2 regions of the Oricola indica genome follow, and region 2 is predicted to be linked to the other one. Evidence: riboswitches for the same ligand, from Rfam matches in the RefSeq annotation. Region 2 holds a riboswitch; the other holds the start of a gene.

Region 1 (14,725 bases), 2.9 Mb from region 2:
GGGAGGAGCCCCAGTGGCGCAGGCAAATCATATTGACATGGTCATCGAGGCAGCGCGGTCTTCATCCGCAGCGGCCGTCTCGCCGCTCGCCGCGTCATGGCGGCGATCGCTCGTCAATCACGGGCTCGATCCATCCAATCAGCGCGCGCCGGACCGGGTGGATGAATCGGCGCTCAATATGCGCCGGTCGGCGGTGGACCGGTTGATGACCATCGCCGCGCCCCGGCTCGACCAGCTGTTCGGTCTCGTCGGCAATTCCGGCTGTTGCGTCCTGCTCACCGATGTCGATGGAGTCGTGCTCGATCAGCGCGCCGGTTCCGGCGATGCGGAGACCTTCGACGATTGGGGCCTTTGCGCCGGTGCGGTGTGGAGCGAGGCGGCCGAGGGCACGAACGGCATTGGCACCTGCCTCACCGAGCGCCGGCAGGTTGTGATCCATCGTTCCGACCATTTCTTCGCGCGCAATACGGCGATGAGCTGCATGGATGCGCCGATCTATGGTGCCGATGGACGGCTGATCGGCGCCCTCGACGTGTCGTCCTGCCGCGCCGACCAGACCGAGGCTTTCTCGCGGCTGATCGCGGCGCAGGTTGCCCAGACCGCGCGCCAGATCGAGCAGGACAATTTCCGGGCCGCCTTTCCCGGCGCCCGCATCATCGTGACCTCCGAGGCGAATGCGAGCGATGCGCTGCTTCTGGCGGTCGATGAGGACGACATCGTCATCGGCGCGACCCATGCGGCACGGCGCGCCTTTGGGCTCGGGTCCGAAGAGACGATCCGGCAGCAGCCCGCATCCGATCTTCTCGGACGGACCGGCGAGGCGACCGGTTTCGAGCGGGCGGAGCGCGCGGCTTTGAAACGTGCGCTGGCACGTGCCGGCGGCAATCACTCGCAGGCGGCCAAGGCGCTCGGCATCAGCCGGGCCACCCTCTATCGCCGCCTGAACCGCCTCGATCTCGACTGAACGGCGCGAACTGTCTCAACGGTGAGACAGTCTCCTTCTTCTCCGTCTCCGGCCGGGCTGACCGCCCGGCCTTTTCCGTTCTAACGGTTCCGCATGCCGGAACGGTCCGGCCCAGGAGGAGAAAATCCATGAATGTTATGACCAAACCCGAAGCGGGCCAGCACGTCTCGCCCTTCAAGCAGCGCTACGACAATTTTATCGGCGGCAGGTTCGTCGCCCCGGTCAACGGCCGGTATTTCGATAACACGACGCCGGTCACCGGTCAGGTAATCTGCGAGATCGCGCGCTCGGACGCGGCCGATATCGATCTGGCGCTCGACGCGGCGCATGCCGCCAAGGACGCGTGGGGTCGCACTTCGCCCGCCAACCGTGCCCAGGCGCTTCTCAAGATCGCCGACGTGATGGAAGAGAACGCCGAGCTGCTCGCCACCTGCGAGACCTGGGACAATGGCAAGCCGATCCGCGAGACCATGGCCGCCGACATCCCGCTCGCGATCGACCATTTCCGCTATTTCGCTTCCGCCGTACGCGTGCAGGAAGGCACGATGGGCGAGATCGACAATGATACCGTCGCCTATCATTTTCACGAGCCGCTCGGTGTGGTCGGGCAGATCATTCCGTGGAACTTCCCTGTGCTGATGGCGGCCTGGAAGCTGGCGCCGGCGATCGCTGCCGGCAATTGCGTTGTCATGAAGCCGGCCGAGCAGACGCCGGCCACCATTATGGTTCTGGCCGAACTGATCGCGGATATCCTGCCGGCGGGCGTGCTCAACATCGTCAACGGTTTCGGCATCGAGGCCGGCAAGCCACTGGCCTCGTCGCCGCGCATCGCCAAGATCGCCTTTACCGGCGAGACCTCGACGGGCCGGCTGATCATGCAATACGCCACCGAGAACATCATCCCGGTGACGCTGGAACTGGGCGGCAAGTCACCGAACATCTTCTTCAAGGACGTGATGGCGGAGGATGACGCCTTTTTCGACAAGGCGATCGAGGGCTTCGTCCTTTTCGCGCTCAACCAGGGCGAGGTCTGCACCTGTCCATCGCGCGCCTTGATCCAGGAAGACATCTACGACGCCTTCATGGAGCGCGCCATCGCCCGCACGGCCGCGATCATCCAGGGCGATCCGCGCATTGCCGAGACGATGATCGGCGCGCAGGCGAGTTCCGAGCAGAAGGAGAAGATCCTCTCCTATTTCGACATCGGACGGCAGGAAGGCGCCGAAGTCCTGATCGGCGGCGAGGCGGCGGATCTCGGCGGCGACCTGTCGGGTGGCTATTACATCAAGCCGACGATCCTGCGCGGCCATAACAAGATGCGCGTCTTCCAGGAGGAGATCTTCGGACCGGTGGTTTCGGTCACGACCTTCAAGGACGAGAACGAGGCGCTCGAAATCGCCAATGACACGCTTTACGGCCTCGGCGCGGGCGTGTGGTCGCGCGACCAGAACACCTGCTATCGCTTCGGTCGCCACATTCAGGCGGGCCGGGTCTGGGTCAACAACTATCATTCCTACCCGGCGCATGCAGCCTTCGGCGGTTACAAACAGTCGGGCATCGGCCGCGAGACCCACAAGATGATGCTCGACCACTACCAGCAAACCAAGAACATGCTTGTCAGCTACAATCCGAACAAGCTCGGCTTCTTCTGACCTTCTCCTCCCAAAGAAGCCCGGGGCCCCCGCGGGGGCCCCTTTTCGTCAGCAGGAGGAGGCGGACATGACCGAACGTCCCAACCGGGTCGAGGCGACGGATGCCGCCCGCGAGCTGATCGCGGACATCCGGCAGGAACACCCGGAGATCATTTTCCACCAGTCCGGCGGATGCTGCGACGGCTCCTCGCCAATGTGTTATCCGGCGGCCGATTTTCGTGTCGGCGCGAGCGACGTGAAGCTCGGCGAGATCGACGGCGTCGCGGTCTATATATCCGGCCCGCAATTCGCTGCCTGGAAACACACGCAGCTGATCCTCGACGTGGTGCCAGGACGCGGCGGCATGTTCTCCCTCGACAATGGGCGCGAGAAGCGTTTCCTCGCCCGTGCGCGGATCTTTACGCAGGAGGAACAGGCGGCGCTGGAAAGGGCCTAGCTCCCGGCGGCGCGGCAGCCAAATTTCGAAGGCGGGCCGCACCACGCCTTCAGCCGTGCCGACTGCGCCGGCGACCAGCCATCCGGCGGCGCGACCTCGGCCCAGCTGTCGATATAGTCGTCCACGACGTAGTTGTGCCCGTAGCCCAGCGGCAGATGTTTCGAGACGGCCATGTCGAAGGCCAGCTGGAATTGCGTCACGACGGGCATGAAGCTCAGCTCCGGCGAAACATCGGGTGCCGGGGGCTCGCGCATCCAGACCGGCCGGTTCAACAAGGCGTTCCGGTCGAAGAAAACGATCGGGTCGGAGGCGTATTGCAGGAAGACGATGCGCATGCGCCCCCAACGATCGCCGTTTTCGCCGGGTTGCGCATATTGCGAGGCGAAGCGGAACAGTTCGCCATTCCCGACCCGAGGAAGGACGAAGGGCGAACCGGGATCGCGCCGCGCGACCGCGCGCCGCCACAGGTCCGAGGTGAAGGGCGGGCCGGACCACAGCGCGCCGTCGATCGGGTCGTTGACCATCTGGAAGATGTCGAAGGCGTACATGGAGCTCCATGCGCCAAGGCTGATGCCGTGGATGTAGAATTTCGGCCGGGTTTCGGCGGGCAGCGTGGTCCAGTAGCGGTAGATCGCGTCCATCGTCGCAGTGGCCTGATCGAGGCCGGAGGCGGTATCGAAGACCAGGGCGAGTGGCGATTGCAGGTAGGAATACTGCACGGCGACCGTCGCGACATCGCCGCCATGCATGTATTCGATCGTGTCATGCGCGCCCGGGTCGAGCCAGCCCGTGCCGGTCGGGCTGGAAACCATCAGGATTTCGCGTTCGAACGCGCCGACGCGTTTCATCTCGTCAAGCGCGATGCGGGCCCGTTCCTCCGGCGTGTCCGCCTGGGCGCGTCCGACATAGACGCGGATCGGCATTTTCGCCGCCCTGCCGGTGAAGGCGCTGATGTCGCCGGCGTCGGGACCGTTCAACACGAAGTCGCGGCCCGGCTTGCCCATCGCGCCCCAATCGACGAGCGAGGCGACGCTGCCGGCGATGTGCGGATCGGAGGGCGGCGGGCGCTGCGGGTCGAAGAGGTCCTGCGCGGCCTCGTAGGAATCGTCGGCGAAATTCATCAGCGCGGGGGTGATGCCGTCACGGGTCACCACGATCAGGATCAGGGCGACTGCGACGAGGCCAAGGACATTGGCCGTGCGCCGGCGCATCACCCTGTCCAGCCGGTTGCGGACCAGGTCGTAGAGACGGCGCACGAGGAATCCGATCAGCAGGCAGAGAAGGAAAACCGCCGTCGCGAGAAGGAACAGGCGCAGCGTATGAGCTTCATCGGTCGCTTCCATGCCGACGCGCACCCGCACCGAATTTTGCCAGTCGGCGGCGCGGAGCAGATTCCATAGCGCCAGGCTCGCCGCGGGGAGGAGAACGATCGCATCGCCGGCCGTGGCCAACCGGCCTCGGGGCAGCGGCAGTTCCATCAGCCGCCACACCGTCAGCGACAGACGCCCGACCATATAGCCGATGCCTGCGACCAGGCCCGCAAGCACACCTTCGAGGAGCCATTCGCGGGGAATGAGGGACGGGGTCAGGGCCGCCGCGAAGAACACGAGCCCGACAGACAGCGGCAGCACCGGGATCGGTGTCTCGCGAATCGGATGATAGTCCTTTTCGGCCATGGTTTCCCCGTGATGTCGCCGGTTGGATTTTCCTTCGGCCCAGCGCGCAACCGCGATTGTGATGCAAGGGTTTCAAGCGGACAAGGCATGCGCGGAACGATGCATGCCCATCCGCGTTTTCGAAAGAGAGCGGCGGGCCGCGTCAACTGGGCGTGGTGGTACAGGGCACCGGTCAGGTTTTCCCGGTTTCCCGCCGGGCCCAGGGAATGGCTCCCACCCTTGTCCCACCCGGCCCGCCGCTTCACGGATCCTCGGGCTTGTCTCCTATCAGGTATCTTGGGCCGGCGCCTTTGTTCGCGGCGCGGTCCTGCGGATTGTAGAGCGTGCAGTCGGTCAGCGAGAGGCAACCGCATCCGACGCATTTGTCGAGCCGTTTGCGCAGCTCGGTCAACGTCTCGATCTTGCGGTCGAGTTCAGCGCGGAATGTCTCGCCGATCCGGGTCCAATCCGCCTTGTTGGGGGTCCGGCCGTTCGGCAGCCTGTCCAGCACCTCCCTGATCTGCGGCAAGGTGAAACCGAATTGCTGGGCGATCAGGATGAAGGAGAGGCGACGGATGTCGGAGCGCAGGAAGCGCCGCTGTCCGCCGGTATTGCGCTCCGATACGACAAGGCCCTGATCCTCGTAGTAACGGATAGCGGAGACCGCGATGCCGGTGCGTCGCGCCAGCTCGCCGATCGGCAGGCGGTCGGTCGCTTTCAGGGCCATGAAAACTCCTATGAAAAATAGCTTGACCTCAAGTTAACTTGAGATCGTAAACACTGCAAATCCGAAATCCCGATATGGAGAAAATCATGGCCCAGGCGGCTCTCGAACATGTCAACATTACCGTTTCCGACCCGGAGAAAACCGCGCAGCGCCTGTGCGAATTGTTGGACTGGAAAATCCGCTGGAAGGGGAGCGCCAAGTATGAAGGCTTCACCGTGCATGTCGGCGCAGAGGACAGCTATCTCGCCGTTTACGCCAAGGGCACGCCGGGAGACCCGGCCGCGGAAAGCTATTTCACACGCGGCGGCCTCAACCATATCGGCGTTACCGTGGACGATCTCGACGCGGTGGAAGCAAAGGTCAAAGCCATGGGTTACGAACCGTACAACCATGCCGACTACGAGCCCGGCCGCCGTTTCTATTTCGACGATGAGGACGGCATCGAGTTCGAGGTGGTGAGCTACGCGTGAGTTCTCTCGCCTGCCTGCGGGAAGAGTAGTCGGCGCTCTTCAGGCCAACCCTCCGAGATCGAGCGTCTGCCTCGGCGTCCAGCCGAGCGCTTTCAGCCGCGAGCAGTCCATCGCGTTGTAGGCGGAGGCGTCGGCGCGGCGGGGGAGCGGACGGTCGATGCCCGCAGCTCGCGAGTAGCTGGCGAGCAACTCTGTGCGGTCCAGAAGAAGGTCCGAGACGTTGAAGACGAGGCTCGGCGAGGCGGCGTGGATCGCGTTTCCGTCCTCCTCCAGCATCAGCCGTACGGCTCTTGCCATGTCATCGCCATGGACTTCGGTGCCGACGCGCGGCGCGATGTTGATGCCGGCTTCGTAGTCGGCAAACAACCCCGCCCATTTGTGTGCCCGGCCCGGTCCGGCGGGGCCATAAATGCCGGTGACGCGCAGAGAGGCGGGCAGGAAATTTTCATCCGCCATCTGTCGGAGCGCGTTCTCGACATCCAGTTTCACTGCTCCGTAGAGCGTGTCCGGATGCGGATCGGTCTCCTCGGTCAGTATTGCGCCGGGCGGCTGGGTGCCGTAAACCGCCCGGCTCGACAGGAACATGGCGCGGCCGACGCCGGCCCGTTTCGCGGCCTCGAAAAGCGCCAGCGATCCTTCGACATTGAGCCGGCGAAAGGTCTGCGGATCGTCTCCCTCGCCGCCACGAAATTTCCCCGGCACATGATGAAAGGCGGCGTGGACGAACCCTTCGGCGCCCTCGAACAGCCCGGGCGAGGCGCTTTCAGGGTCGAGATCGCCCGCGATGAAATCCACCGGGGCCGAATAGAACCCATCGTCGGGTCTTGTCCTGCCCATCACGGCGACGCCGTGCCCACCCGCCAGCAAGGCTTCGACGATGAAGCGGCCGGCATAGCCGGTTCCGCCGGTGACGAGGACTTTCATTCGGGCGAAGCCGGATTGGCGAGCGTGTCGATATCCGGGATGTTCTCGCCGGTGCGATATGCCTGCCATAGATCGATTAGGGGCTGCAATTGCGCGCGTTTCGGATGATCGGCCTGCCAGGGCTTTTCATACTGGTAGTGGACGACATGGACGGATTTCCAGTCCCACAATTCCGGCATGTTGAACCAGACATATTGCAGCATGTTGTCGAAGACCGGCAGGCCGTGCCATTGCGGAAAGAAATCCTGCAGGAAGGTCTGGTCGGTGCGTCGCCAGAAGACGTCCGGCCGGTCGAGCCGCTGCATCATAGCGGCGAAGGTCGCCTTCGAGGGCTTTGCGGTGAAGACGCCGGAGTTCAGCCGGTGGAAGTCGCCAAGCCCCTCGTAGACATTCGGCGCCGCGGAAAATTCCGGATAGGCGAACAGCCGGTCGATATTGCGGACCACGAGGGCATCTGCGTCGATGAAGACGCAATTGTCGTATTGTTCGAGTTCCCAGAGCCGCAGCTTGGCGAAATTGTCGAGCGGGGTGTGGAAGGCAGGCTTGTTGCCCTTGGTGAAGGGCGCGTCCGCATGCAGCCGGTCGCGCTGGTGGCGGGCGTTGAACTCAGGCGAGGTGTCGAGCAGGTCCGCCTCGATGCAGCGCGCGCCGAGCGCCTTCAGGGGTTCGAGATCCTTCGCATCGACCGCGCCGGTATGAAGCACGACGATGTCCGCCTTCGCGCCGGTCAGCACGATGGAGCGGACCAGCGCGATCGCGGCATCGGCGTAGTCGCGATTGGTGACGAGCGTGACATAGGCGTTTCGTTCGGCGTTGGCGGTCATGACGATCCTGCTGGCGGTCCCTGTTGGCGGGTGGCGGTGAATGTGTTCAATGAAGGCCGCTACCGGGAGACGTTTCAGTGCATGTGATCGACAATATCAAGACCATTCACGACGGCTGGGGCCGGTTTCATCTGGTGACGATGAAAAGTCCGGACGGATCCGAGCATCCCCGACAGGTCGAGGATCATGGCGACGCGACCTGCGTGCTGCCCTACGATCCGGAGCGCCGGGTCGTCACGCTGGTGCGCCAGCCCCGCGCCGGGCCGCTCTTCGTCGGCGCGGACGCGCTGCTGCTGGAAGCGCCGGCGGGTGTCACCGATGGCGAGGACCCCGCCGATGCCGCGCGGCGCGAGGCGATGGAGGAAACGGGGCTCCGGCTCTCCGATCTCGAGCCGGCGGGCGCACTGTGGACGATGCCAGGCTGCGCGACGGAGAAGATGCATCTCTATCTTGCGGCCTATGGCTCGGCAGACAGGGTGGGCGCGGGCGGCGGCGCGGAAGACGAGCATGAGGAAATCGAGGTCGTCGAGATTTCGGCTGCCGAGGCCGTCCGGCAGGCGGCCAGCGGTGAAATCTGCGACATGAAGACCGTTTTCCTGCTGCAGGCGTTGCGGTTGCGCCGTCCTGAGGTGTTCTGATCCGGGTCAGTTCGCCAGCAATCCGGCGATGACTGCAACAATCGTGATCCCGACCAGAATCGCAACCTGACCGCGCGGCGCCTTCGTGCCGCCACTGGCGAACAGCGTGGTCGTCACGCCGAGTGTTACAAGCCCGATCACGAGGCCCGGGAGCGCGACGAGCGGGGCCGGAACGGCGACACCCGTGGCATAGAGCCAGAGCATCCATGCGGTCGTGCCGGCTGCCGCCATCAGCGCGCCGCCGAACAGGCGCATGAAAGCACCGATGACAGTGCGCACGCCCGGGTCGAGATCCTGCCAGGCCTTGCCGGTAACCTGCTGATGATAGGGAAAATAGGTTTTCGCCAACAGGAGCTTCAGCGCGAAGGCGAAAGTTCCGAGCGTCGCCAGCGCGAAGAGCGCGATTGAAACCGTTTTCATGTCTGTCCCCTCCCGGTGCGCGACTGGTCACGCTACGGAAGGCTAACACGAAAAAGACCTCCGGGCCTATGGCCCGGAGGTCCGCATATCAGGGATATCGCGAGGAACCCGGCTGCAATCAGGAAACCGACTTGAGGCGCTTGCCTTCGGGATCCTTCTCGACCGTCTTGGCGATGTCCTTGGTCCATGCGGACACGGCGGGTACGCGGCTGCGGTCGACGCGGTAGGCGAATTTTTTGGCGACGTCGACAACCTCGTCGAGCAGCCCTTCCTCCAGCGTGATCGGGTCGAGGCCGAGGCCGAGGAACTTGTCGTTCTTCACGATCAGGTCGTTCTCGGCGGCCTCCTTGCGCGGGTTGGGCAGGTAGGCGACTTTCGCACCGGTCATCTTGGAGATCATCTCGGCCAGGTCGCGGACCCGGTGGGTCTCTGTCATCTGGTTGAAGATCTCCACCTTTTCGCCGGCCTTCGGCGGATTGTTCAGCGCGATCTCGATGCAACGCACCGAATCCTGGATGTGGATGAAGGCGCGGGTCTGGCCGCCGGTCCCGTGCACCGTCAGCGGATAGTCGATGGCGGCCTGGATGAGGAAGCGGTTGAGCACCGTGCCGTAGTCGCCGTCATAGTCGAAGCGGTTGATGAGCTGCGGGTGTTTGCGGGTCTGCTCGGTATGGGTGCCCCAGACGATGCCCTGGTGCAGGTCGGTGATGCGCAGCCCGTCATTCTTGGCGTAGAACTGGAACAGCAACTGATCGAGGCACTTGGTCATGTGGTAGATCGAACCCGGATTGGACGGGTAGAGGATCTCCTGGGAGACCGTGTCGCCTTCCAGCGTCTCGATGCCGACCGGCAGGTAGCCTTCCGGAATCGCGGCCCCGATGGTCGAGTAGCCATAGACGCCCATCGTGCCGAGATGGACGAGATGCGCGTCAACGCCCGTCTCGACCAGCGCGTTCAGCACGTTGTGGGTCGCGTTGACGTTGTTGTTGACCGTGTAGTTCTTGTGGCGGTCGGATTTCATCGAATAGGGCGCGGCGCGCTGCTCGGCGAAATGGATGATCGCGTCCGGCGTGTGTTCGACGAGCCACTGTTTGAACACCTCGTAGTCGCGGGCGAGGTCGATCAGGTGGAAATGGATCTTGCGGCCGGTTTCTTCATGCCAGATGCGCGTGCGCTCCTGGATGGAGTCCATCGGCGTCAGGGACTGAACGCCCAGTTCGGTATCGATCCAGCGACGCGACAGGTTATCGACGATATGGACTTCATGGCCCTGGTCGCTGAGATGGAGCGCGGTCGGCCAGCCGACGAAGCCGTCGCCGCCGAGAACTGCGATTTTCATGGGTATATTCCTGATTCCTGACGTCGTTGATGCCTGATAAAAGCGTTTTGTGACAGAAATGAAAAGCGGCTGTCACATTTCTCCGCCTTTAACAGGATTTCGTTGCGAAGGCGCGGGTTTTGCGATATGCGGCGACCAAGTATCGCACGGGAGAGACCGGGTCCACACAGGAGCCGGCGCCGAAGGAGCAACCGCCCCGGAAACTCTCAGGCAGAAGGACCGTGCGATCGGCAACAATCTGGAGAGTGGCGGCTTGCCGCCCACCGAAGGAGAAAGCCCGAGCCGGACGGTCCGGCCAGCGGCATCCAGCCAAATATGGCGGAGCCCTGGGCAAAGCTCTCAGGTTCCTGACAGATGGGGTGCGAGCCGAAAAAGCGCGCGAAGCGCCGGTTCGCCATGGTCATCTGAGAGGAACCGACATGACCCGAATAGCAGTCATTGGTGCCGGCATTGCCGGAACGACTTCCGCATGGTCGCTGATCCGCCGCGGCTACGACGTTACCCTGTTCGACCGCCAGCGTTACGCGGCGATGGAAACAAGCTTCGCCAATGGCGGCCAGCTATCGGCGTCCAACGCCGAAGTGTGGACCCACTGGTCGACGGTGCTCAAGGGTCTGAAGTGGATGATGCGCAAGGATGCGCCGCTTCTGTTCGACCCGAAGCCCGGCTGGCACAAGCTGTCCTGGGTCGCCGAATTCATCGCCAGCATTCCGCACTATGAGCGCAACACGATGGAAACGGTGCGTCTCGCCCTGGCCGCGCGTGGCCATATGGAGCGGATGGCGCAGGAGGCCGGCATCGAGTTCGACCGCGAAAAGCGCGGCATCCTGCATGTGTATCGCGATCGCAAGGGTTTCGATCACGCGGCCAAGGTTTCGTTGCTCTACGCCCAGGCGGGTCTCGACAGGCTTCCCGTTTCGCCGGACGAGATGCGGCGGATGGAACCGGCGCTGACCGGCGATTTCCATGGCGGCTTCTACACCGAGACCGATTCGACCGGCGATATCCACAAATTCGCGACGGGCCTCTCGGACGCGGTCGGGCGGTCAGGCGGGCGCTTCGTCGGCGGGGCGTCGGTGACGCGTCTCCAGCGCGATCCCGACGGCGTGACCGTGTGGTTCGAACAGGGCGGTGAACGCCACGAGGAACGCTTTGACGGCATCGTGATCGCCGCCGGCATCGCCAGCCGGGCATTCGCCGCGCAACTGGGCGACCGCGTCAACATCTATCCGGTCAAGGGATACTCGATCACCGTCAATCTCGACGGGGCCGAGAGCCGCGCCGCCGCGCCGTGGATCAGCCTGCTCGACGACGACGCCAAGATCGTCACCAGCCGGCTCGGCGCCAACCGTCTTCGCATCGCCGGAACCGCCGAATTCACGGGCGAGAACCGCGACATTCGCGCTGACCGGATTCGCCCGCTGACGCAGTGGTGCGAAACGATGTTTCCCGGCGTGAGCACGGAAAATGTCGTGCCGTGGGCCGGCTTGCGGCCGATGATGCCGAACATGATGCCGCGTTTCGGACGTGGGCGTGCGCCGCGCGTCTTCTACAACACCGGTCACGGCCATCTCGGGTGGACCTTGTCGGCCGCGACCGCCGAGGCGGTGGCGGACGTTATCGGAAACGACCTTCCGAGTGAAGGCCGCGCGCCGTTCTTCCGTCCGGTTCTGGTCGCCGCGGAATAGCGCAAAGCCGCATTTCAGCCCGCCGGACACGGTTCGGCGGGCGTTTGTCACCCTAACGTGACTTTCTGTTGAACCGGTGAGTGCCTATTCTCGGGGTCATGAAGGGAATGGGTGGCATTCGGTGAAACGGTCTTTCGCGATAACGGCAATTGCCGCAAGTCTTCTGGCACTGTCTCCGGCGGCCGCGCCGCAGGCGGATGAAAGTGTGCAGAAGCCGCTCGGGGTTGTCGAGCTCTTCACCAGCCAGGGCTGCAATTCCTGTCCGCCCGCCGATTTGGCGCTCGCCAAGTTCGCGGCGCGCGACGATGTGGTCGCCCTGGGCTACCATGTCGACTATTGGGACTATCTCGGCTGGCAGGACACGCTGGGTTCGGACGCCAATACACGACGACAATACGAATATGCCGAAGGGCTGAACCGTCGCGGCGTCTACACGCCGCAGGCGGTCATCAATGGCCGGTCGCATACCAATGGCGGGCATTACCGGGAAATTTCCGAGATGATGGCCCGCGACAAGGACCGCGGGCTCGGCCTGACCGTCGGACTGAGATTCGAGGATATGGGCGACCGCATGCGGGTGAGCGCCGAGGGCGCGCCGACCGGCGGCGACAAGATCCATCTCGTTCTGGTCTATTTCGTCCGGCAGGCGGATGTCGCGATCGACCGCGGCGAGAATGCCGGCAAGACGATTTCCTACGTCAATGCCGTCACCGATTACCAGACCATCGGAATGTGGGAGGGCGAGGCAATGACGGTGGATATTCCGCGGTCGGAACTTGCCGCCAAGAATGCCGATGGCTGCGCCGTCCTGCTCCAGAAAACCACGAAAGGCGGCCGTCCCGGTGCGATCATAGGCGCAGCCATCCTTCCCCGCCAATCATCCTGACGCTTTTTGAGCGATTATCGGCAGATCGCGAAAGCAAGGTACGGACCGGTGCGGTGTGGCATCGGGGGGCTGGGGGGCTAGAGGTTTCCAATACCTCAACCGAACCGGTCCTTCGGTGACAAAGCCTAGCGCCGTGAACCGGCTGCCACCTACCTTGCTAGTTGCGCTCCCCGAAACTTGTCGCGGAACACAATCGGCAACACCCAAAAATTCATCCGCAATCCGGGCCGAGTTGTGTCTCAACTGCGGCGAAAAGGTGTCAGGGATTCACTGATCGGAACACGATGTTCCAAACTGTGAGCGAAACGGCAAGAAATTGTTAAGGATTTGAAATCGGTTCTGTGATGCGATTTTTCGTTCACGCCCTTGCAACCACGCCAAAACACGGCAAACTTCCCATACGAACCAGCGGGAGAAGGAATGTCCGAGGACGAAATATCAAAGGGCGCGGTCCGGCTACGGGAGGAGAGCACGGATCGGGGCGAAAAGGTGGTTCCCCTCCCGACGGCCGCGACAGGCCGGCAGGCCTTCGAAACAGTCCGTTTCGACCGCCGCGAACTGGACCAGATCCTGAGAATCTACAGCCTGATGGTGGGCGCCGGCGAATGGCGCGACTACGCCATCGACAGCCTGAAGGACCGGGCAGTATTCTCGGTCTTCCGGCGGGCGTCGGAAAGTCCGCTTTACCGCATCGAGAAAAACCCGAAACTGGCGCGCAGACAGGGCGCCTACAGCATCGTTTCGGCCTCGGGCATGGTGATGAAGCGCGGCCAGGATCTCGCAAATGTGCTCAAGGTCTTCGACAAGCCGCTGCGAATCGTCGCCTCGAACTGATCTTGGTCAGCGCGCGTTCGCGGGCGGACGATAGAGCGTTCCCGGATAGGCGTTCTCGTCGGGCGCTGTCGTGTCGCCGCCATTGAGCGCTTTCTGCATCAGCACCGTATCGAGCCAGCGGCCGAACTTGAAGCCGGATCCCTTGAAGGTGCCGATCATCTCGAAGCCGAGGCTTTCATGCAGGCGGATCGAGGCGACATGCGCGGAGCCGCCGATGACCGCGATCACCTGCCGGAAGCCGAGTGATTCCGCACGGTCGAGCAGGGCGATCATGAGCGCGCGGCCGGCGCCCTTTCCCTGCAGTGCGGGGTCGATATAGACCGAGTTCTCCACCGCCCAGCGATAGGCCGGCCGGGTCCGGAAGGCGTTGGCGTAGGCGTAGCCGGCAATGCCGCCTTCATCCGTTTCCGCGACGATATAGGGATAGCCGCCCGCCAGAACCGCTTCTTGTCGCTTCGCCATCTCCGCCTCGTCCGGCGGGTCGAGTTCGAAGCTGGCGGTGCCGTTGAGGACGGCGTCGCGATAAATGGCGGTGATGGCGGGAATGTCGGAGGAGCGCGCGTCGCGGATCGAAAGGGCGGGCATGAATCGGGCCTGGAGATGCTGTCGCGCCAGTGAAGCCGTTTTCAGCGCGCCGCACAATTGAAAAAGGCGGCCCGAAGGCCGCCTTTTTGGGTCGGAATACCGACTTGTCCTATTCGCGGTTGCCGAGGAACTGCAGCAGGAACATGAACAGGTTGATGAAGTCGAGATAGAGGCGCAGCGCACCCATGATGGCCTTGCGGCCGGCAACGGCTTCGCCGTCACCCTCGTAATACATCTCCTTGATCTGCTGCGTGTCGTAGGCGGTCAGGCCGGCGAAGACCAGAACGCCGATCACGGAGATCGCGAACTGCAGCGCGGACGATGCCAGGAACAGGTTCACCAGCGATGCGATGATGATGCCGATCAGGCCCATGAACAGGAACGAACCCATCGCCGACAGGTCGCGCTTGGTCGTGTAGCCGTAGAGCGAAAGTGCGCCGAAGGCCGTCGCGGTGATGAAGAAGGTCTGGACGATGCTTGCCGCCGTGTAAACGAGGAAGATCGACGAAAGCGACAGCCCCATCAGGCCGGCAAAGACCCAGAAGGCCATCTGCGCGCCCGAGACGCTCATCTTGTTGATGCGGGCGCTCAGGAAGAACACCATGCCGAGCGGGGCGAGCATCACGACCCAGCGCAGCGGCGAGCCGTAGAGTGCACTGCCGACGCTGGTCAGCATCTTGCCG
Region 2 (14,725 bases):
GCCAGCAGGTAGTTGCAGCAATGGGTTTCCTCGTAGGACGTTTCGACGAAATTTTGCGCGTGAAAACGCTTGCCCATGAGCCGGCCTTGCATGTCGACGATGCAGACGAGCACCGTGTCTATGCTGCCGTCGCCGACAAGTTTCTTCAGCGTGTCGAAAGTCATGTTACCGGGCATTTCGGGGAACCTCTTCAAACGGAAGGACGGGGCGCACATGCGCCCCGCCTCTTGGATGTTTTATGCCGATCAGGTGTAGCGGTACGGACGTCCCGCCTTGGCCATGTCGGAGTTGTACTTGCGGAAGATCTCGACGACCTTCGCCTTGGTTTCGGACTCGGCCGCGATCTCGTCCCAGAACTTCACGGCAGCGTCTTCGACCGTTTGCCATTCGGCATCCGGGATCGTCGTCAGCTGCATCTTGTCGCCGTTGACGCGAAGATTTGCCTCGCCGCCCCAGTACCAGTGCTGACGGTAGTAGTGCGAGCTTTCGAACGTCACCATCAGCAGTTCCTTGAGGTGGTCCGGCACTTCGTTCCAGCGATCCATATTGGCGAAGAAATGGCCGATCCAGGCGCCCGAGATGTTGTTGGTGAGGAAGTAGTTTGTCACGTCGGCCCAGCCAACCGTGTAATCCTCGGTGATGCCCGACCATGCGATGCCGTCAAGCTCGCCGGTCTGCACTGCGACCTCGATGTCTTCCCACGGAAGTGTCACGGGCACGACGCCGAACTGTGCGAGGAAGCGCCCGGCGGTCGGGAAGGTGAAGACGCGCTTGCCCTTCAGGTCCTCGAGGCTGTTGATCGGATCCTTGGTCGCGAAGTGGCACGGATCCCACGAGCCGGCGGAGATGTGCTTGACGCCGACCTTCGCGTATTCCTCGTCCCAGATTTCCTTCAAGCCGTACTGGTTGAACAGAACCGGCACGTCCAGCGAATAGCGGCAGCCGAAGGGGAAGTAGCCGCCGAAGACGGTGACTTCCGTCGGCGAGGCCATCGAGTCGTCGTCGGACTGAACGGCGTCAATGGTCCCGTTCTGCATAGCGCGGAACAGTTCGCCGGTCGGGACCAACTGGTCGGCGGTGAAGAGTTCGATCTCCATCTCGTCGCCGGCGATCTTGTTGAAGCTGTCGACGGCCGGCTTGATGACATGCTCGGCCAGCGCCGGACCTGCATAGGTCTGAAGCCGCCACGTGATTTTGGACTGGGCGATCGCGGGTGCGGCGAGGGTGCTGCCGGCCGCAACGCCGGCTGCGCCGATACCGGCATTCTTGATGAAACTGCGTCTCGTGGTCATGGTCACCTCCTGGGTGGTTGCTGAGTTCATGCACTCGCCCCGTGGACCGGGGTCTCCTTATCTCCCGTAAACCTGTTCCGGCAGCCAAAGCGCGATCTGCGGAAACGCCATCACGATCGCCAGCGCGAAGACCATCACGAAGACGAAGGGCACGATCGAGCGATAGATGTCGCGCAGACCGATTTCCGGCGGCGCCATGGCGCGCATGAGGAACAGGTTGTAGCCGAATGGCGGTGTCATGTAGGCGATCTGCGTGGTTATCGTGTAGAGCACGCCGTACCAGATCAGATCGAAGCCGAGCGCCCGCACCAGCGGGATATAAAGTGGCGCGACGATCACCAGCATGGCGGTGTCGTCGAGGAACGTTCCCATCAGGATGAAGCTGAGCTGCATCAGGATGAGGATCGCCCAGGGAGACAGCCCGAGCTGTTCGGTGAAGAAGCTCTCGATCGCCTTGACCGCGCCGAGCCCGTCGAAGACCGCACCGAAACCGAGCGCGGCGAGAATGATCCACATGAACATGCACGAGATCGCCAGCGTCTGCCGCACGGAGGTCTCGAAGACTTCCTTCGTCATCCGGCCCTTCACGACCGCAGCCAGGAATGCCGTCACCGCGCCGATGGCCGAACTTTCCACGAGCGAGGTCCACCCGTTGACGAATGGCACCATCATCGTCGCGAAGATCACCAGCGGCAGGATGCCGGCGCGCAGGAGCCTCAGCTTCTCCGCCATCGGCACGTCGCGCTCTTCCTTCGACAGAGCCGGGCCGAGTTCGGGATTGATGCGGCAGCGGATCGCGATGTAGAGCACGAAAAGCCCGGCCATCAGCAGGCCCGGAATGATCCCGGCAAGCCACAACTGCCCGACCGGCTGGCGGGCGATCATCGCGTAAAGCACGAGCACCACGGATGGCGGCACGAGGATTCCAAGCGACGATCCGGCCTGGATCACGCCGGTCACCATCAGCTTGTCGTAGCGGCGCTTGAGCAGTTCGGGCAGGGCGATGGTCGCGCCGATCGCCATGCCGGCGACCGACAGTCCGTTCATCGCCGAGATCAGCACCATCAGCAGGATCGTGCCGATGGCGAGCCCGCCATTTATCGGGCCCATCCAGACGTGGAACATCTTGTAGAGGTCGTCGGCGATCTTCGATTCCGACAGCACGTAGCCCATGAAGATGAACATCGGCAGCGTCAGAAGCGGATACCATTTCATCAGCTTCATGGCTGCGGAGAAGGGTATGTTGAAGCCGCCCGTGCCCCACAGCAGGATGGCTGCCGCCGCTGCGACGAAGCCGATCGCGCCGAAGACGCGCTGCCCGGTCAGCAGCATCAGCATCATCGCGGAGAACATCGTGATGGCGATCATCTCATAGGACATCAGATGGCCTCTCCGCGGATGCGAAAAATGTCCTTGATGAGTTCGGAAACGCTTTGCAGGATCATCAGAACGAAGCCGACGCACATCGCAATCTTGATCGGCCAGAGATAGGGCCGCCAGGCGGTCGGGCTGCGCTCACCGTATTTCAGCGAGTATTCCGTGCTCTCGATGCCGCCGAGAAGCAGGACGACCAGAAAGAAGATCAGAAACAGCACGGTGAAGCAGTCGAACCACGCCTTCGTCTTGTCGGACCATCCGCCATAGAAAAGGTCCATGCGCACGTTGGATCCCAACTGGATGGAGTAGGGGCCGCCGAGGATATAGTAGGCGACCATCGCGAACTGCGCGGTTTCAAGCGTCCAGAGCGAAGGGAGAAAGAAGGTCTTCGAGATCGATGACCACAGCAGGATCGCGATCATGACGAAGATGCCGTACATCATGATCCGCCCGAGCCGGCGGTTGATCGCATCCACGATGCGCACGTAACTGCGGGCAAGCGAACTCATCCCGACTGCCTCTTTCCGACTGCTGAATGCACCGGATGCTCACATGCCTCCAGCCCGCGTTCAATCATTCTGGCGAGCGACGAGGCTACCTGCTCGGCACCTGCGTCATCAGCGACGAAATCGTTGCGAATTTCGATCATCACGTTGAGAAGCCCGGCCTCCAGCGCATGTTCTTTCAAGGTGTGGGTAACGCCGTCCTTCGGACCGTAGGGCTCGTTGAGAGCCGCCTTCAGGGACGTGAATTCCGGTGCGGCGGCCAGCATGGCGGTCGCCAGCCGGTCGTCGGTGTCGTGCAGCAGGCCGAGTTCCACCTTGCGTTCGACGCCGAAGAAGCTCGGTGTGAAACTGTGGACCGTGATGAGCGCGGGCAGCGCTGGTCCGCGACCGACAATGGTTTCCGTGAGAAGCGCCCTGAAGGGCTCGTAGACTTCCGCGATACGCGCCTGCCGCTCGGCGATCGTGAGGTTGGCGTTGGCGGGCGCCTCGATCAGTTCGCTTTTCGCGGGGATGGAATCGGGCGCTTCCGGCGGCCGGTTGCAGTCATAGACAAGGCGCGAAACGCGCGAGGCGACCAGTGGGGCGTCGAGCAGGGCGGAAAGGCGTGATGCGACCGCGAGCGCACCGATGTCCCAGGCCGCGTGCGACAGCCGGTCTTCCGAGCGCAGACCGAGACCTGCGGTGCTCTCGGGCATGTAGGCGCTGGCATGTTCGCAAACGAGCACGATTGGCGCGCCGCCATCCGGGTTGATGACCTCGGCGGCAGGTTCCTCTGACGGCGCGAGGATGGCGGCTCTGTGTGCGTGGGCTTCCATGCGTATAATTCATTACAACAAAAAAGTTTCTGTCAACATCGTTTCAGTAGACAACGCTACATTTTCGGAGTTACCTCCCGACACGAAAGGAGCGCCCGTGGCTGAAACGCTGCCATCGGTGAAAATGCGCATACAGGAGCGCATGGAAACACTGACGCCATCCGAGCGTCAGCTGGTCAGCGTGTTGTTGCAGGATTACCCGGTTTCCGGCCTTGGATCGATCACCGAGGTGGCGCGAATGGCAGGCGTTTCGACGCCGACCGTGATCCGAACGGCGCGAAAACTCGGCTTCGATGGCTTTCCGGACATGCAGGGCGCGATCCGAGAGGAAATCGCCGCGCAGATCAAGGAGCCGATTTCGCGGCGCGACGCGGGGCGCGCCAATGTCTCGGACGAACACACGCTCAACCAGTTCGCCGACTCCGTCTCCTCGAATATTCGAAACACGCTGCAACGTCTCAACCCCGAGGCGTTCGACGCGGTCGTCTCGATCCTCGCCGACCCGAAACGCCACGTCTATCTGGCGGGCGGCCGTATCACGCGGTCAAACGCGGACTATTTCTTCAATCACCTTCAGATCATTCGCGCGAACGTGACGCTGCTCAGCCAGTCACCGAATGTGTGGCCGCAATATCTGCTCGATATCGACGACACGGCGGTGCTCGTCCTGTTCGATATCCGCCGATACGAATCGGACATGCTCAAGCTGGCGCGGCTGGCGCGCGATCGAGACTGCAGCATTGTCCTGTTCACGGACCAGTGGGGATCGCCGATCAGCCGTCTTGCCGATCATTGCTTCCATGCGCTCGTTGAGGCGCCGTCGAGCTGGGACTCGACCATCGCCATCATGTTGCTTGTCGAGGCTCTGATCGCCGACGTTCAGGCGGCGAGGTGGGAGGAGTCCAAGGATCGTATCGAGGAACTCGAGTCGATGTTCGGAAAGACGAAGCTGTTCAGAAACCAGAACTGACAGGGGCAGGCGTCATGCTTCCCGAGATGGGGTGAACGCCGAAACCGCGACAGCGAGCCAACCCGCCATCATCGCGATACCACCGCTTGGCGCGGCCATGGCGAAAAGCCGGTCGCCGGCAAAGGCCCGCATGGCGATATCCGCGGAAAAAAGAGCCGCGCCGGCAAAGAGCAGCAGGCCGGCGAGCCGGAGAATAAGGTCTTTTCGGCCGGACAGTCCGAGCGCCAGCATCGCTGGCGCGTGAGCGATACAGACGAGAGCGACCGAACCGAGCAGGCGCGGATCACTCGCCGCATGCGCGCTTGCCGCGGCCGCCGCAACGCCGCCGATCCCCAGAATGCCTGCGCCCAGCAGCATGGCACGGTTCTTGTCGGCTGGTTGCGTCATCGCGTTTCTCCTTCCCGGCGCATATGCGGTTGGTGATGCGCCGGGACAAGCCTGCTTGCCGCTACCTTTCGCCTCAGCCGCTGGCTGCGTAGCTTTCGACCGGCGGGCAGGTGCACACCAAATGTCGGTCGCCATGTACATTGTCGACGCGTGCGACCGGCGGCCAGTATTTCGAGGCCGCCGTATCGCCACCGGGTGTCGCCGCCAGTTTGCGCGGGTAGGGATGAGCCCAGTCATCGGCCAGCACATCGTCGGCGGTGTGCGGCGCGTTGACGAGCGGATTGTCGCTGCGCGGCCAGTCTCCCTGCATGACCCGCTCGGCTTCGCCCGCAATCGAGATCATCGCGTCGCAGAACCGGTCCAGCTCCGCCTTCGGTTCGGATTCCGTCGGCTCGACCATCAGTGTCCCGGCGACGGGCCAGGACATGGTCGGCGCGTGAAAGCCGTAATCGATCAGGCGCTTGGCGATGTCTTCCACCGTGACGCTTGCCGTGTGTTTGAAGATGCGCGTGTCGACGATGCATTCATGCGCGACACGGTTCTTCCGGCCCTTGTAGAGAATGGGATAATGCGGTTCGAGCTGCGTCGCGATATAGTTGGCCGAAAGGATCGCCATTTCCGACGCCCGCTTCAGTCCCTGCGCGCCCATCATGCGGATATACATCCATGTGATCGGCAGGATCGAAGCGCTGCCGTAAGCCGCTGCGGCCACCGCATTGTCGGTTCCCTCAGAGACATGTCCCGGCAGGAACGGAGCGAGATGCGCCTTGACCCCGATCGGACCAATGCCCGGTCCGCCGCCGCCATGCGGAATACAGAAGGTCTTGTGCAAATTCATGTGGCAGACGTCGGCGCCGAAATCGCCGAGCCGCGCCAGCCCCACGAGCGCATTCAGATTGGCCCCGTCCAGATAGACCTGTCCGCCGTGTTGATGGACGATATCGCAGATTTCGCGGATACCTTCCTCGAAAACGCCGTGCGTCGACGGATAGGTGATCATCAGTCCCGCGAGCCTGTCCGCATTGGCTTCGGCCTTCTCCGTCAGGTCGCCGATATCGACATCGCCGGTATCCGTGCATTTGACGACGACAACGTCGAGCCCGGCGACATGGGCGGATGCCGGGTTCGTTCCATGCGCGGAGGAGGGGATCAGGCAGACGGTGCGCTGATCGTCCCCGCGCGATTCATGGTAGCGCCGGATTGCAAGAAGGCCCGCATATTCGCCCTGGCTACCGGCATTGGGTTGTAGCGAAACCGCGTCGAGCCCTGTGATCTCCGCGAGCCAGCTCTCCAGATCGGCGAACATCGCATGATAGCCTTCCGCATGCGCCTTCGGTGCAAAGGGATGCAGATTGGCCACTTCGTTCCAGCTCACCGGCAGCATTTCCGCGGCCGCGTTCAGCTTCATCGTACAGGAGCCGAGCGGGATCATGGCCCGGTCGAGCGCCAGATCCTTGTCTGCGAGCCGCCGCAGGAAGCGCATCATCTCCGTTTCCGACCGGTTTTCATGGAAGACCGGCTGGGTGAGGAGGTGAGCTTCGTCTCGTCGCGGGGGCAGCGCTTCCGATGCGGAATCCGGCAGTTTCTTGTCAAAAAGCCCTGCCAGCGCGTCAAGATCGGCGTCGGTCGAGGTCTCGTCGAAGGTGACCGAGACCGTGTCTTCATCGATCACGCGCATCAGTCTGCCGCCGGCTTCTGCTTCCTTTGCGATATCCTTCGCCTGGCCCGGAGCCCGGACGGTAACGCTGTCGAAGAACCTGGTGCCCGTCACGCCGGCGGCTGCCGCGAAGCGCGCCGCCAACCCGTGCACTTGCTCTGCAATGGCGCGCAGTCCTTTCGGCCCGTGCCAGATCGCATAGGCCGCCGCCATGTTGGCGAGCAGCGCCTGCGCGGTGCAGATATTGGAGGTCGCCTTGTCGCGGCGGATGTGCTGTTCGCGGGTCTGCAAGGCCAGGCGGTAGGCCGGCCGGCCCATGGCATCAACCGATTCGCCGACCAGACGGCCGGGCAACAGCCGTGTCAGCGCATCCGACACCGCCATATAGCCGGCATGCGGCCCGCCATAGCCGAGCGGCACGCCAAAACGCTGCATCGAGCCGACCGCGATATCCGCGCCCCATGACGCGGGTGTTTCGAGCAGCGTCAGCGCCAGCGGATCGGCGACGGCGACGATCAACGCGCCGGCATCCTTCGCGCGCGAAATCGTGTCTGTGTGATTGCCATACACACCTTTTGTATCCGGCCATGAGGCGACCACGGCTGCGGTGTTCCCGCCGATCTCATCTGCGATGGTCATGCCAAGCGCGTGGCAACGAGTCCGGACGACATCGAGTGTCTGCGGATGCGGTTCGCCGACAAAGACGATCTCGCGCCGCTTGTCGCGATGATGGCGCAACGCCACGCCGACGGCTTCCGTCACCGCCGTCGCCTCGTCCAGCAGCGAGGCGGATGCGACGGGCAGGCCGGTCAATTCCGCCACAAGCGTCTGGAAATGAAACAGGAGTTCCAGCCGTCCCTGGCTGATTTCCGGCTGGTAAGGCGTATAGGCCGTGTACCAGGCCGGATTCTCGAACAGGTTGCGCTGGATCACCGGCGGCACGTGGCATCCGTGATAGCCTTGGCCGATGAAGCTCTTCATCACCGTGTTGCGTGCCATCATGGCTTGCAATTCGCCGAGCGCCTGCGCCTCGCTCGCGGGCTCCGGCAGGTCGAGCGGGCGATCGAGCCGGATAGCGGCCGGCACGGTTTCGGAAATCAGCGTCTCAACGGACGGTATGCCGATCTTCGTCAGCATGGCGCGGATATCCGCCTCGGACAGGCCGATATGACGGCGGTCGAATGCGCTTGTCACGGCGTTCATGGCGATCCTCAGTCCAGCGAGTTCTTGTAGGCGTCGGCGTCCATCAGGCCTTCGAGCTGGCTTTCGTCGGCGATGCTCATCGTCCACAGCCAGCCATCGGCCTCCGCAGCCGAATTGATAAGACCGGGCTCGGACGTCAGCGCCTCGTTGACGCTCTTCACCTCGCCATCCACCGGCGCGTAGACATCCGATGCCGCCTTGACCGATTCGACCACCACCAGCGCGTCACCTTTCGAGACACTGGCTCCGGGCGAGGGCAGTTCGACGAAGACGAGGTCGCCGAGTTGCTCCTGGGCATGTTCGGTGATGCCGACGGTCGCCACGCCGTTTTCGACGCGGATCCACTCGTGGTCTTCGGTGTAATAGGTGGTGCTCAAGGGTTCATCCTTTTTGGCTGCGTTTGACGATGAAGGGAAGTTTGGTCACACGCATCGGCACCTGCCGTCCGCGGACATCAGCGGTAACCTCGGAGCCGGGCTGAGCGAGATCTGTGCGCACATATCCCATGGCGACGGGGTGCTCGACGGAAGGGCCGAACCCGCCCGAGGTGACGCGTCCGGCGGGTTTGCCGTCGCTGTCGGTCAGAATTGCTCCGGCGCGCACCGGTTGCCGGCCCTCGGCTTGCAGCCCGACGCGCTTTTCTTCCGGGCCGGAGGCGTGGATTTCCGCCAGCCGTTCGGCGCCGATATAGGAGCCACCCTCGCGCAGGCTTTTCGGAACAGCCCAAGTCAGTCCCGCGCTGATCGGGTCGGTCGATTCGTCGAGATCGTTTCCGTAGAGGCAAAGACCGGCCTCGAGGCGCAGGCTGTCGCGCGCGGCAAGGCCGATCCATTCGACGCGTTCGTCCATGACGAGATTGTCGGCGAAGGCTTCGGCCCGGTCATGGGGCAGGGCGATCTCGAAACCGTCCTCGCCGGTGTAGCCGGAGCGCGTCAGAAACCAGCCGGGCCGCGGCTCCATCCCGCTCATGAAGGACATTCCGGCGATGTCGAAGCCGGAATCGGTCATGACCTGCGCCGCGTCCGGCCCCTGTAGCGCCAGAAAAACCCGGTCGAGTGCTTCGATCGTCGCATTCATGTCCTGGAGCGCATCGCGCATCCAGGCTTCGTCCGCTTCGGCACGCGCCGCATTGGCGACAATCATGAAGCGGTCGTCGGCAAGGCGGGTGACGATCAGGTCGTCGAGGATTCCTGCGTCGGTGTTGAGCAGGAAGGTATATTTGCTCGCCCCGATGGGGTGTGAGCCGGCCTCCACCGGACAGATTTGGGCAATGAACGCTGCGGCGTCGGTGCCGGCCACCTCAAAAAGCCGCATATGGGAGATGTCGAACAATCCGGCATGGGTCCGCGTGTGCAGATGCTCCTTCATCACGCCAAGCGGATAGGAGAGGGGCATGGACCATCCGGCGAACGGGCCGAATTTCGCGCCCGCGCGCTCATGCAGCGTGTGAAGTGGCAGTTGTTTCGGCGAATCGCTCTCGGTCATCGGCACCCTTTCCGTCAGTCAGCACGACCCGGCCATCGGCGATGGCGGGATGTGCCCCTCTGTCGGAAGCCTGAGAGACTCGCATTCCCGGAACTCTGTCGGGAACACTTACACCTTCGGCGCGGGGCATTTGCCCCGACTTTCCAGAGTGCCTTGATCAGTCAGCGGTTCTTTTTGCCTGAGAGATTTCGGGCGATTTCCCCTTCGGCGGCCTTTCGGCGCTCTCCCACTGACGGACCGGGCCGAAACCCGTGAGCTGTTTGGAGACTAGCGCGGGGAAAGGTGCGTGTCACGCCGATTCCGTAGACAGGGCTCCAATCGCGTCGACTGTATGAAGCGCGCAAAAAAAACCCGGCGGTTGCCCGCCGGGTTTTCATCAACTGACTTGCGTCAGACGATTAGAACGAAGCCTGGAAGCGAAGGAAATTGCTCCAGCCCGTGGCGTCGTCAAGTCCGCCCGGAACGGCAGAGCGATTAGCGTCGCGGAAATCCCAGTACTGGACGCTCGCCTTGACCGCGAGGTTGGCTGCCAGAGCGTAATCGAGCGTGACGCCGGCTTTCCACATGCGGTCGTCAGATTCGCTGCCGAACTCGTCGTTGCGCCACTGCCTCCAGGAGAAGCCCGGAGTAACGGTCAACTTGTCGCTGACCTGGGCCGCATAGGACGCCTCGGCGACCCAATGCAGGTGACCATCGTCGCCCGGATCAGGGCTGTCCGACGTCGCGGTGGCGTACATGGACGTTCCCGTACCGGCCACGTTGCCGCCCTGGTTCCAGGTGAAGCGGCCCTGCAGTGCGCCCGGCCCGATATCGGCCGAACCGCGAACGACGACGCCGCCCAATTCCGTGCCGAGATCGTAGTAACCGACCACGGTCGCTGAGATGGCACCCGATGAGAAGCCGAGCATGCCGGTCACACCGAACTTGGCCCCATCTTCACTGTCCCACACATTGCCGAGATCCGCGCTCTGGTCGATCGACGCACCGAAGCTGATCGCACCGGCAGTGCCGGAATACTGGATCGAGTTGAACTTGTTGGTCAGGCCGTTGGAGTCGGTTTCGCCGTTGATGCCGTTGTCCAAGAAGCCACCGAAGTAACCCATGGTCAGGCCAGCGAACGAGAGCTTCACGACGTCGAGGTCAACATCGCTGCCACCGGGAGTTTCGAACTCGACATAGGTTTCGATCGGGCCGATCTCGCTGTCGGTCCAGGACGAGATGTTGAACTGGCCGGTCGAAGCGAAGCCGATCTTGCCGGCATCTTCCGCGGTCGTGCCCCATCCGTCCAGAGCGCCATTATCAAAAGAGTCCGACGTATGGTTAATCTGGAAACGGGCCCAGCCTGCGATCTTCAGGCAGGTTTCGGAACCCGGAATGTAGAAGTAGCCGGCACCGGCCGCGTCGCAGACGCGGACGTATTCGACCATCTCCGGTTCCGGAATGATCACGGCGTCGGCAGCGCGAGCGCCGGAGACAGCGACGAGGGCCGCTGCGGAGCCGAGAAGTAGGCTCTTGATTTTCATTGTCTGACCTCCAGTCAAAGTTTCGACGGATCAAAGGTGCCAATGCTCTATCAGACGGGTTGCCCCCAAACCGGCATTAACAACTTCACCCCATGGTTGAAAGATCGACGAACTTCGCCCATCCCGGAGCGTAATACACTCTCCTCAGGATTGCGGGGCAAGCTGTTTCGGTCTGCAAATTTTGGATTTTCGAAGGTTTGAGATGCGCTGTTGCCCGAAAGACACAGAATTGGCCGATTGCGAGGTCTTGTAATGAGATCTTGCCATTCCGATGGACGGTTCGCGCCTTTGAGGGCGCTGGCTTCCACGCCGGTAGATCTTTGCAAGTTTGCCGAATCGGCCCGAATCCGGGACTCGGTCCGGAGGGAATGCGCTCTTTGAATCTAGATTGAGGCTCCTGCGCCAACTGGTGGCGACAATCCGCTCGGCATTCTGTTAATGCCTCTCGATGTCGATTGTGCCCGATCTGATTTCTTCATTATCAAAGGGCGAACGAAAGAGAGGCGTCATCTGCGGCATTAATAAAGAGGCATCTTTGATCGCCTCGTCGCTCGACTGCCGTTTCGAATCGAATCGTTTTCGAACTTTTTCGTCTGACAAATTATCTGTTTGTTAGGGTTTGTCGGGATTCCGGCGCTTTTGCGCGGATGCGCCTGCGAAAGCCGTGTCATTTCTGCAACATCACCCTAGGGAAGATGTGCCGGCCCGCATTTTCAAGGCCTTGGGCTGTTGCGCCGGATTCTGCTTTCGGTATTTATCGTTGCGAGAGTTGGACATGAAAGTGTGCTTCTTTCGAACCAGGGGATGGGACAGGTCGCTGTCCTTCAGCTAAATACCCAGACCCGTTTTTAACTTTGACTGGAGGTCAGACAATGAAAATCAAGAGCCTTCTCCTCGGCTCCGCAGCGGCTCTCGTCGCTGTCTCCGGCGCTCGCGCTGCCGACGCTGTGATCATCCCGGAACCGGAAATGGTCGAATACGTTCGCGTCTGCGACGCGGCCGGTGCCGGTTACTTCTACATTCCGGGTTCCGAAACCTGCCTGAAGATTTCGGGCTGGGCACGTTTCCAGATCAGCCATTGGTCTGATGACGGCGGCATGGACGGTGCTGACTCCGATTGGGGTATCACGGACGAAGATGCAGCCAAGATGGGCTTCTCATCGACTGGCCAGTTCGCTCTTTCGTCCTGGACCGACAGCGAAATCGGCCCGATCGAAACCTACCTCGAGTTCGAAACTCCTGGTGGCAGCGATGTTGACCTCGACGTCGTCAAGCTGTCGTTCGCCGGCCTGACCATGGGTTACTTCGGTGGCTTCCTGGACAACGGCATCAACGGTGAAACCGACTCCAACGGTCTGACCAACAAGTTCCATTCGATCCAGTATTCCGGCACTGCCGGTGCCATCAGCTTCGGTGCGTCGATCGATGCTTACGATGGTCTCGTCTGGGATAGCGAAGATGGCGCCAAGTTCGGTGCGACGGGCCAGCTCGGCTTCACGAGCGGCGCTATTGCGGCAACCGTGACCGGCTTCTATGACTTCGGAGCCTCTGGCGGCGGTGTGGTCGGCCGTATCTCTGCCGATGTTGGCATGGGTACGCTTCAGGCTCGCGGTACCTGGGCTGAAAACAACGTCAACATGTACACTGGGAGCGCGACGAGCCCGGATGATGGCGGTGCTCTGCATTGGGTCGCTGAAGTGTCCTACGCCGCTGCCGTTAGCGACAAGCTGACGGTCACTCCCGGCTTCTCGTACCGTTCGTGGTACAATACTGGCGATGGCGATCCGGAAGACACGATGTGGAAGGCCGGCGTGACGCTCGACTACGCTCTGGCTGCGAATCTCGCAGTGAAGGCAAGCGTCCAGTATTGGGATTTCGACGACGGCAACACCGGCGATCCGGAAAATGCCACCGGTTGGAGCAACTTCCTGCGCTTCCAGGCTTCCTTCTAAGCCTCGCGTGCATGCCTTGTAAGACGAACCCGGCGGGCAACCGCCGGGTTTTTTCGTTTGGATGCGGATAGTTGATTTCAGGAGTGAGATTGCGAATCTTGCTTTTTGGTGCGGATCGGTAAGGCTTCAGGAAATCTGTTCGGATAGATGGCTTGGCCTGAAAATATCCAAAGGGAATCATTCCGCGTCACGCCAAGGAATGCTAGGGAAAGCCAGCACTCCTGCCAGCCGATAATTGTAGCTCCGCCATGACAGACATATTCGATGCTATCGACCGCCACGCAAAACATACGCCCGGTAGTTATGCATTTATAAGCCCCGCTGCGTCACTGAACTATTCCGGCCTTTCGGATGGCATCAGGAATATCGCAACCAGGGCGTTGACAATGAATATCTCGCCTGGAAGCCTTGTGGGCGTCCGCTGCAGAAATCCCAATGTGGAAATCCTGACAAATCTCGGCCTGATGCGCGCCGGTATGAGGGTAGGTATCGCGGGTAACAAATCGACATATGCCGAACATGGCGTCGTGCTGGATGTTCTACTCACCGACGGAAGCACGCATGGTGGTAAGGATGTCGCTGCCCGACGCCATATTCCCTTGACGCCGGATTGGGTGCAGCCGCACGAATTCTCCAATCGGAAGATAGAACCGACCGATTATGGATTGATATTCGCATCTTCCGGTTCGACCGGCGCCAGCAAGCTTCTTTTTGCATCGCGTGAGAACATAGATTATCGCGTAGATGTGAAATCGGGGGAGCCGTGGTTCCACGAGGACATGCGCTTCATGACGCTCTCCCAGCCGAATTCGATGACAAGTTTTCTCGACGCTGTCATTACTCTCGTAAAAGGCGGTCAGGTTGTTCGCCTTGACGCGATGCCTCCAGCCCAAACGCTGGATGCGATTACGGTCTTCCAGCCGACCTATGTCAACACGCCGCCTTATACCCTCGTGTCGCTACTGGAGGGATTGAAGACAAATCCGCGCAAATTACGGAAAATCGACTACCTAAGGGTAGCTGGAGCCTATTGTTCACCGCAGGTGCGTGCGAGTGCAAAGGAGCTTCTCGCCTCGCACGTGATTACGTCCTACGGTGCGACGGAAACTGGCCGGATAGCTTTCGCCGAACTGGAAGATATTGCCGGTATCGATGGCGCAGTCGGCGCAATCATGGCGGGCTTGGCGGTTGAGACGGTGGATGACTCCGGAGCGCCGCTTCCACAAGGCGAAACCGGCGAACTTCGCGTCAAGCCGCCTGCCGAAAGTCCGCTGAGCTATTTTAGCTCCGGCGAGTTGATCTCTCCGCTAAAGGACGGCTGGTTTTATCCGGGCGATATTGGTCGTGTCGACGAGAAAAACAATCTGATCATATCCGGACGGAAGAGCAGCGTCATAAATATGGGCGGTAACAAGGTCGATCCTGAACGTGTCGAATCGGCTTTGATCCGTATTGACGGGATCGAGGACGTTGCCGTCGGACCATTTCGCAGTGCTTCGGGATATGACGTGATCGTAGCATTGGTCAAGTCGAGCGGTCCCATTCAGCTGGAGCAGCT

The links. Region 2 has a riboswitch for glycine ahead of gcvT (glycine cleavage system aminomethyltransferase GcvT). Riboswitches for the same ligand answer to the same signal wherever they lie in the genome.
Region 1: it holds a riboswitch for glycine, as region 2 does, so the genes downstream of both, ACQK2M_RS03635 (D-amino acid dehydrogenase) here and gcvT (glycine cleavage system aminomethyltransferase GcvT) in region 2, are expected to answer to the same signal.

Annotation. Positions count from the first base shown of each region.
Region 1 is NZ_OZ245747.1:682,018-696,742, forward strand. It holds gene ACQK2M_RS03580 (GAF domain-containing protein) at 14-964, shown strand; gene adh (aldehyde dehydrogenase) at 1,102-2,616, shown strand; gene ACQK2M_RS03590 (DUF779 domain-containing protein) at 2,684-3,052, shown strand; gene ACQK2M_RS03595 (alpha/beta hydrolase) at 3,049-4,728, opposite strand; gene soxR (redox-sensitive transcriptional activator SoxR) at 4,970-5,434, opposite strand; gene ACQK2M_RS03605 (VOC family protein) at 5,521-5,904, shown strand; gene ACQK2M_RS03610 (NAD-dependent epimerase/dehydratase family protein) at 5,944-6,828, opposite strand; gene ACQK2M_RS03615 (glycosyltransferase) at 6,825-7,652, opposite strand; gene ACQK2M_RS03620 (NUDIX domain-containing protein) at 7,730-8,290, shown strand; gene ACQK2M_RS03625 (hypothetical protein) at 8,297-8,710, opposite strand; gene ACQK2M_RS03630 (NAD-dependent epimerase/dehydratase family protein) at 8,829-10,049, opposite strand; glycine riboswitch at 10,187-10,281, shown strand; gene ACQK2M_RS03635 (D-amino acid dehydrogenase) at 10,469-11,737, shown strand; gene ACQK2M_RS03640 (DUF1223 domain-containing protein) at 11,943-12,623, shown strand; gene ACQK2M_RS03645 (DUF2794 domain-containing protein) at 13,044-13,457, shown strand; gene ACQK2M_RS03650 (N-acetyltransferase family protein) at 13,464-14,042, opposite strand; gene ACQK2M_RS03655 (Bax inhibitor-1/YccA family protein) at 14,152-14,725, opposite strand, start outside.
Region 2 is NZ_OZ245747.1:3,546,658-3,561,382, reverse strand. It holds gene ACQK2M_RS17895 (glutamine synthetase family protein) at 1-176, opposite strand, end outside; gene ACQK2M_RS17890 (TRAP transporter substrate-binding protein) at 246-1,292, opposite strand; gene ACQK2M_RS17885 (TRAP transporter large permease) at 1,350-2,672, opposite strand; gene ACQK2M_RS17880 (TRAP transporter small permease subunit) at 2,672-3,178, opposite strand; gene ACQK2M_RS17875 (N-formylglutamate amidohydrolase) at 3,175-3,990, opposite strand; gene ACQK2M_RS17870 (MurR/RpiR family transcriptional regulator) at 4,115-4,960, shown strand; gene ACQK2M_RS17865 (DUF423 domain-containing protein) at 4,973-5,347, opposite strand; gene gcvP (aminomethyl-transferring glycine dehydrogenase) at 5,421-8,207, opposite strand; gene gcvH (glycine cleavage system protein GcvH) at 8,216-8,584, opposite strand; gene gcvT (glycine cleavage system aminomethyltransferase GcvT) at 8,589-9,692, opposite strand; glycine riboswitch at 9,848-9,931, opposite strand; gene ACQK2M_RS17845 (porin) at 10,091-11,215, opposite strand; gene ACQK2M_RS17840 (porin) at 12,088-13,167, shown strand; gene ACQK2M_RS17835 (class I adenylate-forming enzyme family protein) at 13,416-14,725, shown strand, end outside.